DNA from 3 places in the Micromonospora sp. LH3U1 genome. Region 2 is predicted to be linked to each of the others. Evidence: riboswitches for the same ligand, from Rfam matches in the RefSeq annotation. Region 2 holds a riboswitch; each other region holds the start of a gene.
What was found. A riboswitch is a leader RNA that binds a small molecule or an ion and turns the genes downstream of it on or off. The one in region 2 is predicted to bind cyclic di-AMP.
Positions count from the first base shown of each region.

Region 1 (3,251 bases), 1.7 Mb from region 2:
CCGTGGCCAGGTAGCCGAAGCCCGGCCCGTACTGCTGGAGGAGAACGCGGATCCCGTCGGCGAGTCGGGGCTCGTCGGCGGCGAATTCGGACCAGGAAGCCATGCGGGCATTCTATCGAACAAATGTACGAGCGGCGACCTCGACGCGCTGGTCACCGGCCACCGAATCCTACGGCTTTGGGTGCCGCCGCTATGGTGGTCCGATGCTGCTCTCCGACCGCGACCTGGTCTCCGAGATCAAGGCCGGCACGCTGGGCCTGGAGCCGTTCGAGCCCACCCTGGTCCAACCGTCCAGCATCGACGTGCGACTCGACCGGCTGTTCCGGGTGTTCAACAACCACCTCTACACACACATCGACCCGGCCATGCAGCAGGACGACCTGACCTCGGTGGTCGAGGTGCCCGACGGTGAGCCGTTCGTGCTGCACCCGGGGGAGTTCGTGCTCGCCTCGACGCTGGAGGTCATCTCGCTGGGCGACCAGCTCGCCGGCCGGCTCGAAGGGAAGAGCTCACTGGGCCGGCTCGGTCTGCTCACGCACTCCACCGCCGGCTTCATCGACCCGGGCTTCTCCGGTCACGTCACGCTGGAGCTCTCGAACGTGGCGAACCTGCCGATCACCCTCTGGCCCGGCATGAAGATCGGGCAGCTCTGCATCTTCCGGCTCTCCTCGCCGGCCGAGCACCCGTACGGCTCGGTGGTCTACGGATCGCGCTACCAGGGCCAGCGAGGGCCGACGCCGAGCCGCGCCTGGCAGCACTGGCGCACCTGGCCCACCCGCTGAGCGGTACGACAGACAGACGACGAGGGCCCGCCGCGAGGAATCGCGACGGGCCCTTCGGTCACCCTTGATCAGCCTGGGCGGCCGTAGCTGTGGATCGGGCCGTCGTCGACCTTCTTCATCTTGACCGGTTGACCGGCCTGCGAGGCGTGCACCACCCAGCCATTGCCGACGTACATGCCGACGTGGTGGATGTCGCTGTAGTAGAAGACCAGGTCGCCGGGGCGCAGGTCGGCCTTGCTGACGTTCTTGGTGACGCGGCTCTGCGCGGCGGCGTTGTGCGGCAGAGACACACCGGCCTTCGCCCAGGCGGCCAGCATCAGCCCGGAGCAGTCGTACGAGTTCGGGCCCTCGGCACCCCAGACGTAGGGCTTGCCGATCTGCGCGCAGGCGAACTTGACCGCCGTGCCCGCAGCGCCACCGGGATAGCTGCCGGGGCAGGGAGCCGGGCGCAGCGAACCGCCGCCACCGTTGCCGTACACCTTGATGCGCAGCTTCTGCAGCCGGTCGATTTCCTCGTTGATCTGCTTCTTCTTTGCCGCCAACTGGGCCTCGGTGAGGGTCAGCTGGGCCACCATCTCGTCCAGCGGCGCCTTCTGCTTGGCCAGCTCATCGCGGAGGTCGGCCACCTGCCGTACGTCCTGCTGCTGGTTGTGCGCGAACCGGTCGAGCATCTCGAGCTGGCTAACCGCCTCGCTGGGTGACCGGCTGCCCAGCACCGCGTTGACGGTCAAAACGTTCTCGCCCTTGTACGCGCGCACGGCCAGCGCGCTGACCTTGTTCATCGCGGCGTCGACCTGACGCTCCAGCGGGCCGATGCGTGCGGCCAGCGCGTCCGCCTGCTTGCGCTTGGCGGCGAGGTCGGCGCGGGTGGCGTTGTGCCGTTCGATGACTGGTTCGAGCTTGTTCCAGTCGGCGTCGATCTGGCGCTCGATCTCGGCGACGGACGGGTCGGCGTGGGCCGCCGTGGCGCTGCCCGTCAGGACGACGGCGACGCCGGCCAGCGCGGCGACAGCGGTGGTGAAGCGGGACCAGCGTGAGCGCGGCGTGATCGACGTCGGGCCGGCTGCTGCCGGCCGCTCGTACGACGGCCGCGGGGCATGGAGTGCCACCGGGTTCCGTACTCCTTCTTCCTGACCGCCTACCGGGTTAGCTGACGGGTTCGGGCGGGAAGTCGGCGCCCTACCGCAGTGGCTGCGGATTCACCCCGAGGGACCTGGGTCCCCGGTTCGCTCGGAAACGACTCGGCGGTGTCGGTCCGTTACCGCCCGGGCTGGGCGGAACTGATATCGGGCCGACGAATGACCAGAGTAGAGACGCCTGTTACCGATCCGCAACCCGTGCGGCCGTGACACTCCGTACCGATCAGGGAGCGTCACAGGCTGTACGCGAAGATTTCTTTCGTAACGCGTCGAGACATGGAAAGCTATTGACGCAGACTCCCGGGCGGCGCGAAGGTGACCTCACCTTCATCCGTGAAATTTAGGGGGTTCGATGCACCGTCCAACCCTGTCCCTCCGGCGGCGTGCACTGCTCACCGCCGCCGTGGTCGCCGCAGCGACCGCGGTACCGCTACCCGCCGGCGCTGCCGCCGCCGCACCCACCGCCGACCGCCAGCAGCAGTACGCCGCGGCGGCAGCGGAGTACGGCGTGCCGACCGGTGTGCTGCTCGGCGTCTCCTACCTGGAGTCCCGCTGGGACAGCAACGCCGGCACACCGAGCACCAGCGGCGGCTACGGCCCGATGCACCTGACCGACGCCCGCCACGTGGTCGCCCTGCCTGAGCGCGGCCACCACGACACCGCCGCCGAGGACCCGCGTGGCGACGACTCCCGACCCGCCCTGGCGCCCGCGCCTCGGCAGGCCGAAGACCCCGCGCCGCCCACCGCCGCGTTGCAAACCGTGGACGCCGCCGCCGCGCTGACCGGCGCGGCACCCGAGGCGCTGCGCACCGACGCGTACGTCAACATCCGGGGCGGGGCGGCGCTGCTCGCCGCGTACCAGCGGGAGTTGGGCGCTCCGGTTGGCGCCGGCACCGACCCGGCCGCCTGGTATGGCGCGGTGGCCCACTACGCCGGCGCGGACAGCGCCGATGCCGCAGCGGCCTTCGCCGACGAGGTCTTCACCACGATCAGCGCCGGCGAGTCCCGGGTGACCGACGACGGCCAGCGGATCACGCTGCCGGCCCGCGCGGTACAGCCGGAGCGTTCCTGGCTGGACCGGCTGGGCCTGCGCCGTCTGGCCCGCCCGGACGGACTGGAGTGCCCTCGCACCATCTCCTGTGAGTGGATCCCCGCCCCCTACGAGGCGTTCGGCGACGGGGACTACGGCAACCACGACCTCTCCGACCGGCCCGCGCGGCAGAAGATCGAGTACATCGTCATCCACGACACCGAGGCGAGTTGGGCGACCACCCTGAAACTCGTCCAGGACCCGACCTACGTGAGCTGGCACTACTCGCTGCGCTCGGTG
Region 1 covers NZ_CP116936.1:93,107-96,357, reverse strand. Annotated here, with positions in the region: gene PCA76_RS00450 (pyridoxamine 5'-phosphate oxidase family protein) at 1-103, opposite strand, end outside; gene dcd (dCTP deaminase) at 204-782, shown strand; gene PCA76_RS00440 (C40 family peptidase) at 851-1,891, opposite strand; cyclic di-AMP (ydaO/yuaA leader) riboswitch at 1,904-2,039, opposite strand; gene PCA76_RS00435 (N-acetylmuramoyl-L-alanine amidase) at 2,274-3,251, shown strand, end outside.
Region 1: it holds a riboswitch for cyclic di-AMP, as region 2 does, so the genes downstream of both, PCA76_RS00440 (C40 family peptidase) here and PCA76_RS25085 (coiled-coil domain-containing protein) in region 2, are expected to answer to the same signal.

Region 2 (3,251 bases):
AAGGGATACCCCTTGTGAGACCGGGGGATGGCCGTCCCGCCCCCGTCTCCTATCGAGCTGCGTACGTGTTGGCGGGCCTGGCGACGTTGTGTTGGGTGAGCGCGGCATACGGCGGCTTGCTGATCTTTCGTGGCCGCGACATGGTCGAGGGCCTGCTGAGCTTCCTCGGACTTCTCTGGCTCGCCGCGTTCGAGATATTCGCGTTGCTCTTCACCATCACTACGGCCTTCGAGCTGCGTGGGCGCAACTCTCCTCGGGCGGCTGTGGTGGCCGGTCTGGTCGCGGTCGCCGGGGTTGTCGTGACGATCGTGTTCCTGCTGTGGGTCTCCACAACGTGATGCCGGTGAGTCATCCTGCTGACTCACCGGCAGCACGCGGGTGGGGTCAGTAGACCGACAGGTGCACGTGGTTGGTGTGGTCGGTGGACGGGGTGCCGCCCGCCCCGCTGTACGACTTCCACCCGCTGCTGGGCAGCCAGATCTGCCGGTACCAGATCACGTACAGCACGGCGAGCCGGTCGGCGTTGCGGATGAAGTACGCGGCCAGGTTGTTGCCGTACGTCTTGTCGCCGCCGGTGGCGTTCCCGCCGAAGCCGCTCTTCTGCGCCGCGAAGTCGCAGGCCCGGCCCTTCGGGTGTTCGCCGGAGCCGCTGGGGCGGTGGCAGGAGACGTACCGGGTGAACCCGGCGGCCTTGGCCTGGTTGAGCGCGTGCAGGGTGCGCGGGGTGACGCAGCCGCTGGCCGGCGTGGGGTCGTTGATGCTGCACGACTCCGACGGCCAGGAGCCGTCGGAGTTGCGCGGGGCCGCCGTCGCGTTGGCGGCGGAGGTGCCCCGGTTGGAGCCGGTGTCGGTGGTGGTCTGCGGCTTGGGTGTGGTGGCCACGGTCAGTGCCCGCTCGGCCTGCTCCTTGCGCTTGGCCATCACCGTGACCTGCTTGCGCTGTTCGTTGATCTCGCCGTCCAGGGCGACCCGGGTGCGGTTGGACTGGTCCTTCGTGGCGAGCAGATCACGCAGCACCCGGTCCTCGTTGGCGGCCACCGCGTCCAGGGCGGCGGCCCGGTCCATGAAGCCCTCCGGGGTGTTGCTGTTGAGCAGCGCCGACATCGCGCCGAGACGGCCGGTGCGGTACGCCACGTCGGCGATCTCGCCCACCTTGCCGTTGCGCTGGGCGAGCTCGACCTCGATGGTCTTCAGTTGGGTGGCGAGCTGCTGCTGCCGCTGCACGGAGGTGTCCAGGGCGCGCTTCGCGTCCAGATAGCCCTTGCTGGCCGCATCGAGTTGGGCTCGCAGCGCCGGGGTGCCGCCCTCTTCGTCCGAGTCGGGTGCGGCGGCCCGCAGGCCGGTCGGGGGAGCGGCCGAGGCGGTGCCGGCCGGGAGCGCGACGCCGAGGGCGAACATCGCGACGATCAGGGCCGCCAGGCGGGCGGCGGGTGGTCGTGCTGGTGCCACTGCGCATGTCCTTCCGTTAGCCGCCGACCGGGTTAGCTGACGGGTTCGGGACGGAAGATCCCTACCGCTGACGCGGATGCACCCCAGGAACATGGTTCCCCGGTTCGCCCTCTCGGGTGATTAGGCGGCGACCGCCACCGGCGCCGGGAGGCGCCGCCTGGTGGAGGCCGGGACCGAGCCTACCGTTGCCGGTGGGGCCGCTGCAGCCAATGTGACGGACGGTGCGTGCGTCGTCACGATGAATTACTGCTACCACTCGATCGAGCCGCAGGCGCCGGAGGCCGCGCCGGGCTCGATCTGCAACGTCGCGTGCTCGATCCGGAAGTCGTCGTGCAAGGCCGTACGCGCCGCGGTGAGCACCGCGCCGACCTCCGCGCCGGGTGCCATGGTCAGGTGTGCGGAGGCCACGTCCATGCCCGAGGTGAGCGTCCACACGTGCAGGTCGTGCACCTCGACGACACCGGGGACCGCGGCCAACCGGTCGTGTACGGCGGTCACCTGAAGATGCTCCGGTGCGGCCTGCACCAGGATGCGGACGGCGGCACGTGCCAGCCGCCAGGTACGCGGCAGGATGAACGCGCCGATGGCGACCGCGACAAGTGGGTCGGCCCACCACCAGTCGGTGATGGTGATGAGAAGCGCCGCGCCGATGACGCCGAGCGAGCCGAGCAGGTCGCCGAGCACCTCCAGGTAGGCGCCTTGGAGGTTGATGCTCTCCCGGGCTCCGGCGCGGAGCAGGGCGAAGGCGACGACGTTCGCGAGCAGACCGAGCACGGCCACCACGAGCATCGGGCCGGCGATGACCTCGTGCGGGTCGCCGAAGCGGCGGATCGCCTCGATCACCACGTAGACCGCGACGCCGGAGAGCAGGACGGCGTTGGCCAGCGCGGCGAGCACCTCGAGTCGGTAGAGCCCGAAGGTGCGCTGCGGGTCGGTGGTGGCCCGCCGTGTCGCGGTGATCGCGGCGAGCGCCATCCCGATGCCGAGCACGTCGGTGAACATGTGCCCGGCGTCGGAGAGCAGGGCGAGTGAGCCGGTGTGCAGCGCGGCGACCGCCTCGACCACCATCAGGGCGGCGAGCAGCCCGAAAGCCGCCCAGAGTCGGCCCCGGTGCTGGTGTGCGGCATTGGCGACCGACGCATGGTGGTGGTCATGACCTGCGCCCACGAGGTCCACCTTCCGCCGCCAGTCGGGACACGGTCAAATGTATGCTCACATCGCTATGTATGCAAGTGTGGGGTCGACCGCTCCCGACCAGGCCATCTGGCGCGGATCAGCCGATCGGGTCGATGGTGGTGAGTCGCTGAGTGGCCCGGGAGAGCGCCACGTACAGGGTGCGCACCCCGGCGCCCGGATCCGCCCGGATCTCGCTCGGGGCGACCAGCACCACCCCGTCGTACTCCATGCCCTTGGCCTCCAGGCTGGTCACCACCTGCAGCCTCGATGCGCCGAGCGCGTCGAGCCAACCGGCGACCTCGTCGCGGCGGGGGACCGGCGTGATCACCCCGACGGTGCCCTCCACCTCGGTCAGCAGGCCGGCGGCCGCCTCCACGGTCGCGGTCTCCAACCCCGTCGCGGGCACCACCAGCTCGACCGGATCGACCCCGGTGGAGCGGACGGCGCTCGGCAGCGGCAGGTCAGGGTAGATCCGGCGGATCTCCGCCGCCGCCACCGCGAAGATCTCCGACGAGTTGCGGTAGTTGGTGGTGAGCGTGAAATCGTGCCGCTTGCGCCGGCCCAACGCCTGGTCGCGAGCCCGGTTCAGCTCCTCCGGATCGCCGGTCCACGCGGTCTGCGCGGGG
Region 2 covers NZ_CP116936.1:5,493,429-5,496,679, reverse strand. Annotated here, with positions in the region: gene PCA76_RS25090 (hypothetical protein) at 96-338, shown strand; gene PCA76_RS25085 (coiled-coil domain-containing protein) at 385-1,449, opposite strand; cyclic di-AMP (ydaO/yuaA leader) riboswitch at 1,455-1,586, opposite strand; gene PCA76_RS25080 (cation diffusion facilitator family transporter) at 1,699-2,616, opposite strand; gene PCA76_RS25075 (HelD family protein) at 2,723-3,251, opposite strand, start outside.

Region 3 (3,251 bases), 2.3 Mb from region 2:
TCGCGGGCGGCCAGCATGAAGCTCCAGAACGCCGGGATGACGGAACCCCAGGCCCCCGCCTGTCCCCGGACGCTGTCCAACTCGGCGCGTGACTCGACGCGCAGGCAGGGGATGAGCAGCAACGGGACCTCGTGCAGGTGGTCCGCGAGGTGCTGCAGGCTGCCCGCGATCCTGCCCCACTGCTCGGAGGCGAAGTTCATCCGGCTGAAGGCCGGCCCGGTGCCGCCCGATGCCGGTGGTGGCGCCATCAGACCGAGGCGCCACAGTCGGGCGACGGCAGCCCGGGTCTCCTGGTCCTCGACGAAGACGAAGTCCCAGCGCTGCCTGTTGCGGCCGCTGGGTGCCTGAAGCGCGATGCTGAGGCAGTCCTCGATCACGGCACGGGGGACCGGGCGTCGCAGGTCGAGACGCTTGCGGACGGCGCGGGTCGTGCTCAGGACCTCGTCGGCGGACAGGCCCAGCGTGTTCGGCGCGATCTGCCCGGTCGGTCCGGCGTCGGTCATGCGGGCACTCCCACTCGCTCGGGCAGGTCGAGGTTGGCGATGATCCCGGGGAGGAGCCCGGGAAAACGGTCATTGATCTCGTCGGCACGCAGTTCGTGGCGACGGAAACTGCCGTTCGGTGTGACGCGCAGGACGCCGGCGGCCCGCAGCACCTTCAGGTGGTGCGAGAGCGTGGAGATGCTCACCTCGGACAACGCGTCGAACTTTCCGCAGACGACACCACCGGCCTGCGCCAACTGCCGTACGACGCTCAGGCGCACCGGGTCGGCGAGGGCGCCGAGCAACGTGGCCAGGTCGACCGAGGCGAGATCGGGATGATGCAGGGCTCTCATGGACGCCATGCTAGCTTTCAATTCGTGATTTCGAAAACTATCCAAATGCTGAGCGGAGCACGGCCATGCCTGTCGACACTGTGATCTTCAGCGGGGATGGTCCGCACGCCGACCCCTGGCACCAGTTGGCCGAGACCAGCGCCACGATCGCCAGCCTGCTCGGCGACGAGGACCAGGTCGCGATCGTGACCTCCGTCGACCAACTCGAGGCGGCACTCGACGGCGCCCGCCTGCTGGTGGTGAACGCGAGCGCGGACCGTTCCACCCCGATCCCCGAGGACGAGGCCTTCGCCCGCATCCTCGACCGCTTCCTGGCCCGTGGCGGCAGCCTGCTCGCCACCCACAGCGCCACGATCGCGTTCCCTCAGCTGGCGAGCTGGCGTTCCGCCCTCGGCGCCGCCTGGGACCACGGCCGGACCTTCCATCCGCCGATCGGCCCGAGTCTCGTCCGGCGCACCGGTGTCGAGCATCCGATCACTACCGGTCTCGGTGACATCGAGGTCCACGACGAGCGCTACACCGACCTGGAGCTGGTCGACGGCGCCCAGATCGAGCCCCTCTACGTCCACGACGAGGGCGGTGACACCCACCCACTCGTCTGGGCGCGCACCATCGGGACCAGCCGGATCGTCTACAGCGCGCTCGGGCACGGCGTCCGGTCGTACGAGTCGCAGGGGCACGTCGAGCTGCTGCGCCGCATCGTGGCCTGGCTCCGTTACGACGTCTGATCCGCAACGGTCCACGGTGGTCACTGCACAGTGTCCACTCGCTCGCAACCGCTGCGGGTCACGCCCCGCGTAGCCCGGTGAAGAACTTCACAGGGGTTGGGCGATCGTCGCCGGCCGTGCCTAACGTCGGTCGGGTTCGCCACTGCGGACACCACGACCGGCAACGCCAAATCCTGCCCCCGGTCGTCGGATACCAATAACCCGGGCAGGAGCGGGGGACCCAATGTTCCTCGGTGCACGTCACCTCGGGGTGAAGCCGCCACCGCGCGGCCGGGCTCCTCGGCCCGAACCCGACAGCTCACCTCGCCGGCGTGGAGGAAGCACACATGACGTCTGTTCACACGCCCCGTCACCGACGGGTCACCACCCGCCGCATCGCCGTCGGCACCCTGGCCGTCGGTGCGGTCACCGGCGCCGTCGCCCTCTTCGGCCCGGCCGCGCCGGCGCAGGCCGGCGTCAACTGGGACGCGGTCGCCAGGTGCGAGTCCGGCGGCAACTGGAAGATCAATACTGGTAACGGCTACTACGGCGGGTTGCAGTTCTCGCAGGGCACCTGGGCTGGTTACGGCGGCAAGAAGTACGCCGCCCGCGCCGACCTGGCCAGCCGTGGCGAGCAGATCGCCATCGCCGAGAAGGTGCTCGACGGGCAGGGCATCGGCGCCTGGCCGACCTGCGGCAAGAAGGGCGGCTCGTCGGGCGGCTCCGCCACGAAGTCCTCGACGAAGTCGTCGAAGTCCACCGCGAAGGCCACCACGCCGAAGGAACGTTCGTCGCGCGGCGAGCAGCCGGCGACCCGCAACCACGAGCGCACCGCGCCCGCGGCGGGTGGCGAGACGTACGTGGTCAAGCCTGGCGACACCCTGTCGGAGATCGCAGACAGCCACCGGCAGGTCGGCGGCTGGCAGGCCCTGTACGAGCGCAACCGGCAGCTGATCGGCACCAACCCGGGTCTGATCTTCCCGGGTCAGCGGCTCAGCCTCTGACGGATGACACGCGAACGCTCGGCCGGTGAACCGGCCGAGCGTTCGCGTGTGGGGTGCTGATCAGCCCGACTGTCCGTGCCCCCGACGGACCGCCGTCACGCAGCGGAGGCGGACGCCTTCGACTCTCGCTGTGACGCCACCGGGCCGGCGTTCCAGCCCCAGCGGGGCGCCGGTGCCGCGCTCTCCCCGGGCCGGCCCGTCCCGACCCCGTCACTGTCGTCGCCGTCGATGGTCGTGTCGACCGAGGCGGGCGTGCTGCGGGCCAGTCGCAGCGACTGCTCGGCGCCGTTGCGGGCCGCGCACGGCCAGGACTGCCCGGCGCACTGGAGGTTGCGGCAGTGCCCCTCGTCGTCCGGCTCGTGGGCGCTCAGCACGTCGATCGCCAACTGCCAGAGCAGCGGGTCGGTCACGTCGTGCGGGCGCTCGGCGCTGCGGCTCGGTCGGTTGCTGGTGTCGTCGTCGGACATGGTGGGTCCCCCCCTTGGCAGGCTGTACCCCCCAAGGGTCACCCGTCAGCCGCAGGCTAAACCGCCGGCCTGCTGTGATGTGTCTCCGGTCGCAGCTCCGACGTCCGAACACGGCACGCATACCGGTCAATCCGGCAACAGCGGCATCTCGACGCCCGGATCCCGGCCGAGCAGCACCGCACGGGTGAGCGCCGCCGATCCGAACCGGTCGCGGACCGCGTCGACCGCGGCGTCCAAC
Region 3 covers NZ_CP116936.1:3,240,497-3,243,747, forward strand. Annotated here, with positions in the region: gene PCA76_RS14595 (nitroreductase family protein) at 1-503, opposite strand, end outside; gene PCA76_RS14600 (ArsR/SmtB family transcription factor) at 500-835, opposite strand; gene PCA76_RS14605 (ThuA domain-containing protein) at 901-1,563, shown strand; cyclic di-AMP (ydaO/yuaA leader) riboswitch at 1,718-1,889, shown strand; gene PCA76_RS14610 (LysM peptidoglycan-binding domain-containing protein) at 1,890-2,546, shown strand; gene PCA76_RS14615 (hypothetical protein) at 2,642-3,013, opposite strand; gene dinB (DNA polymerase IV) at 3,140-3,251, opposite strand, start outside.
Region 3: it holds a riboswitch for cyclic di-AMP, as region 2 does, so the genes downstream of both, PCA76_RS14610 (LysM peptidoglycan-binding domain-containing protein) here and PCA76_RS25085 (coiled-coil domain-containing protein) in region 2, are expected to answer to the same signal.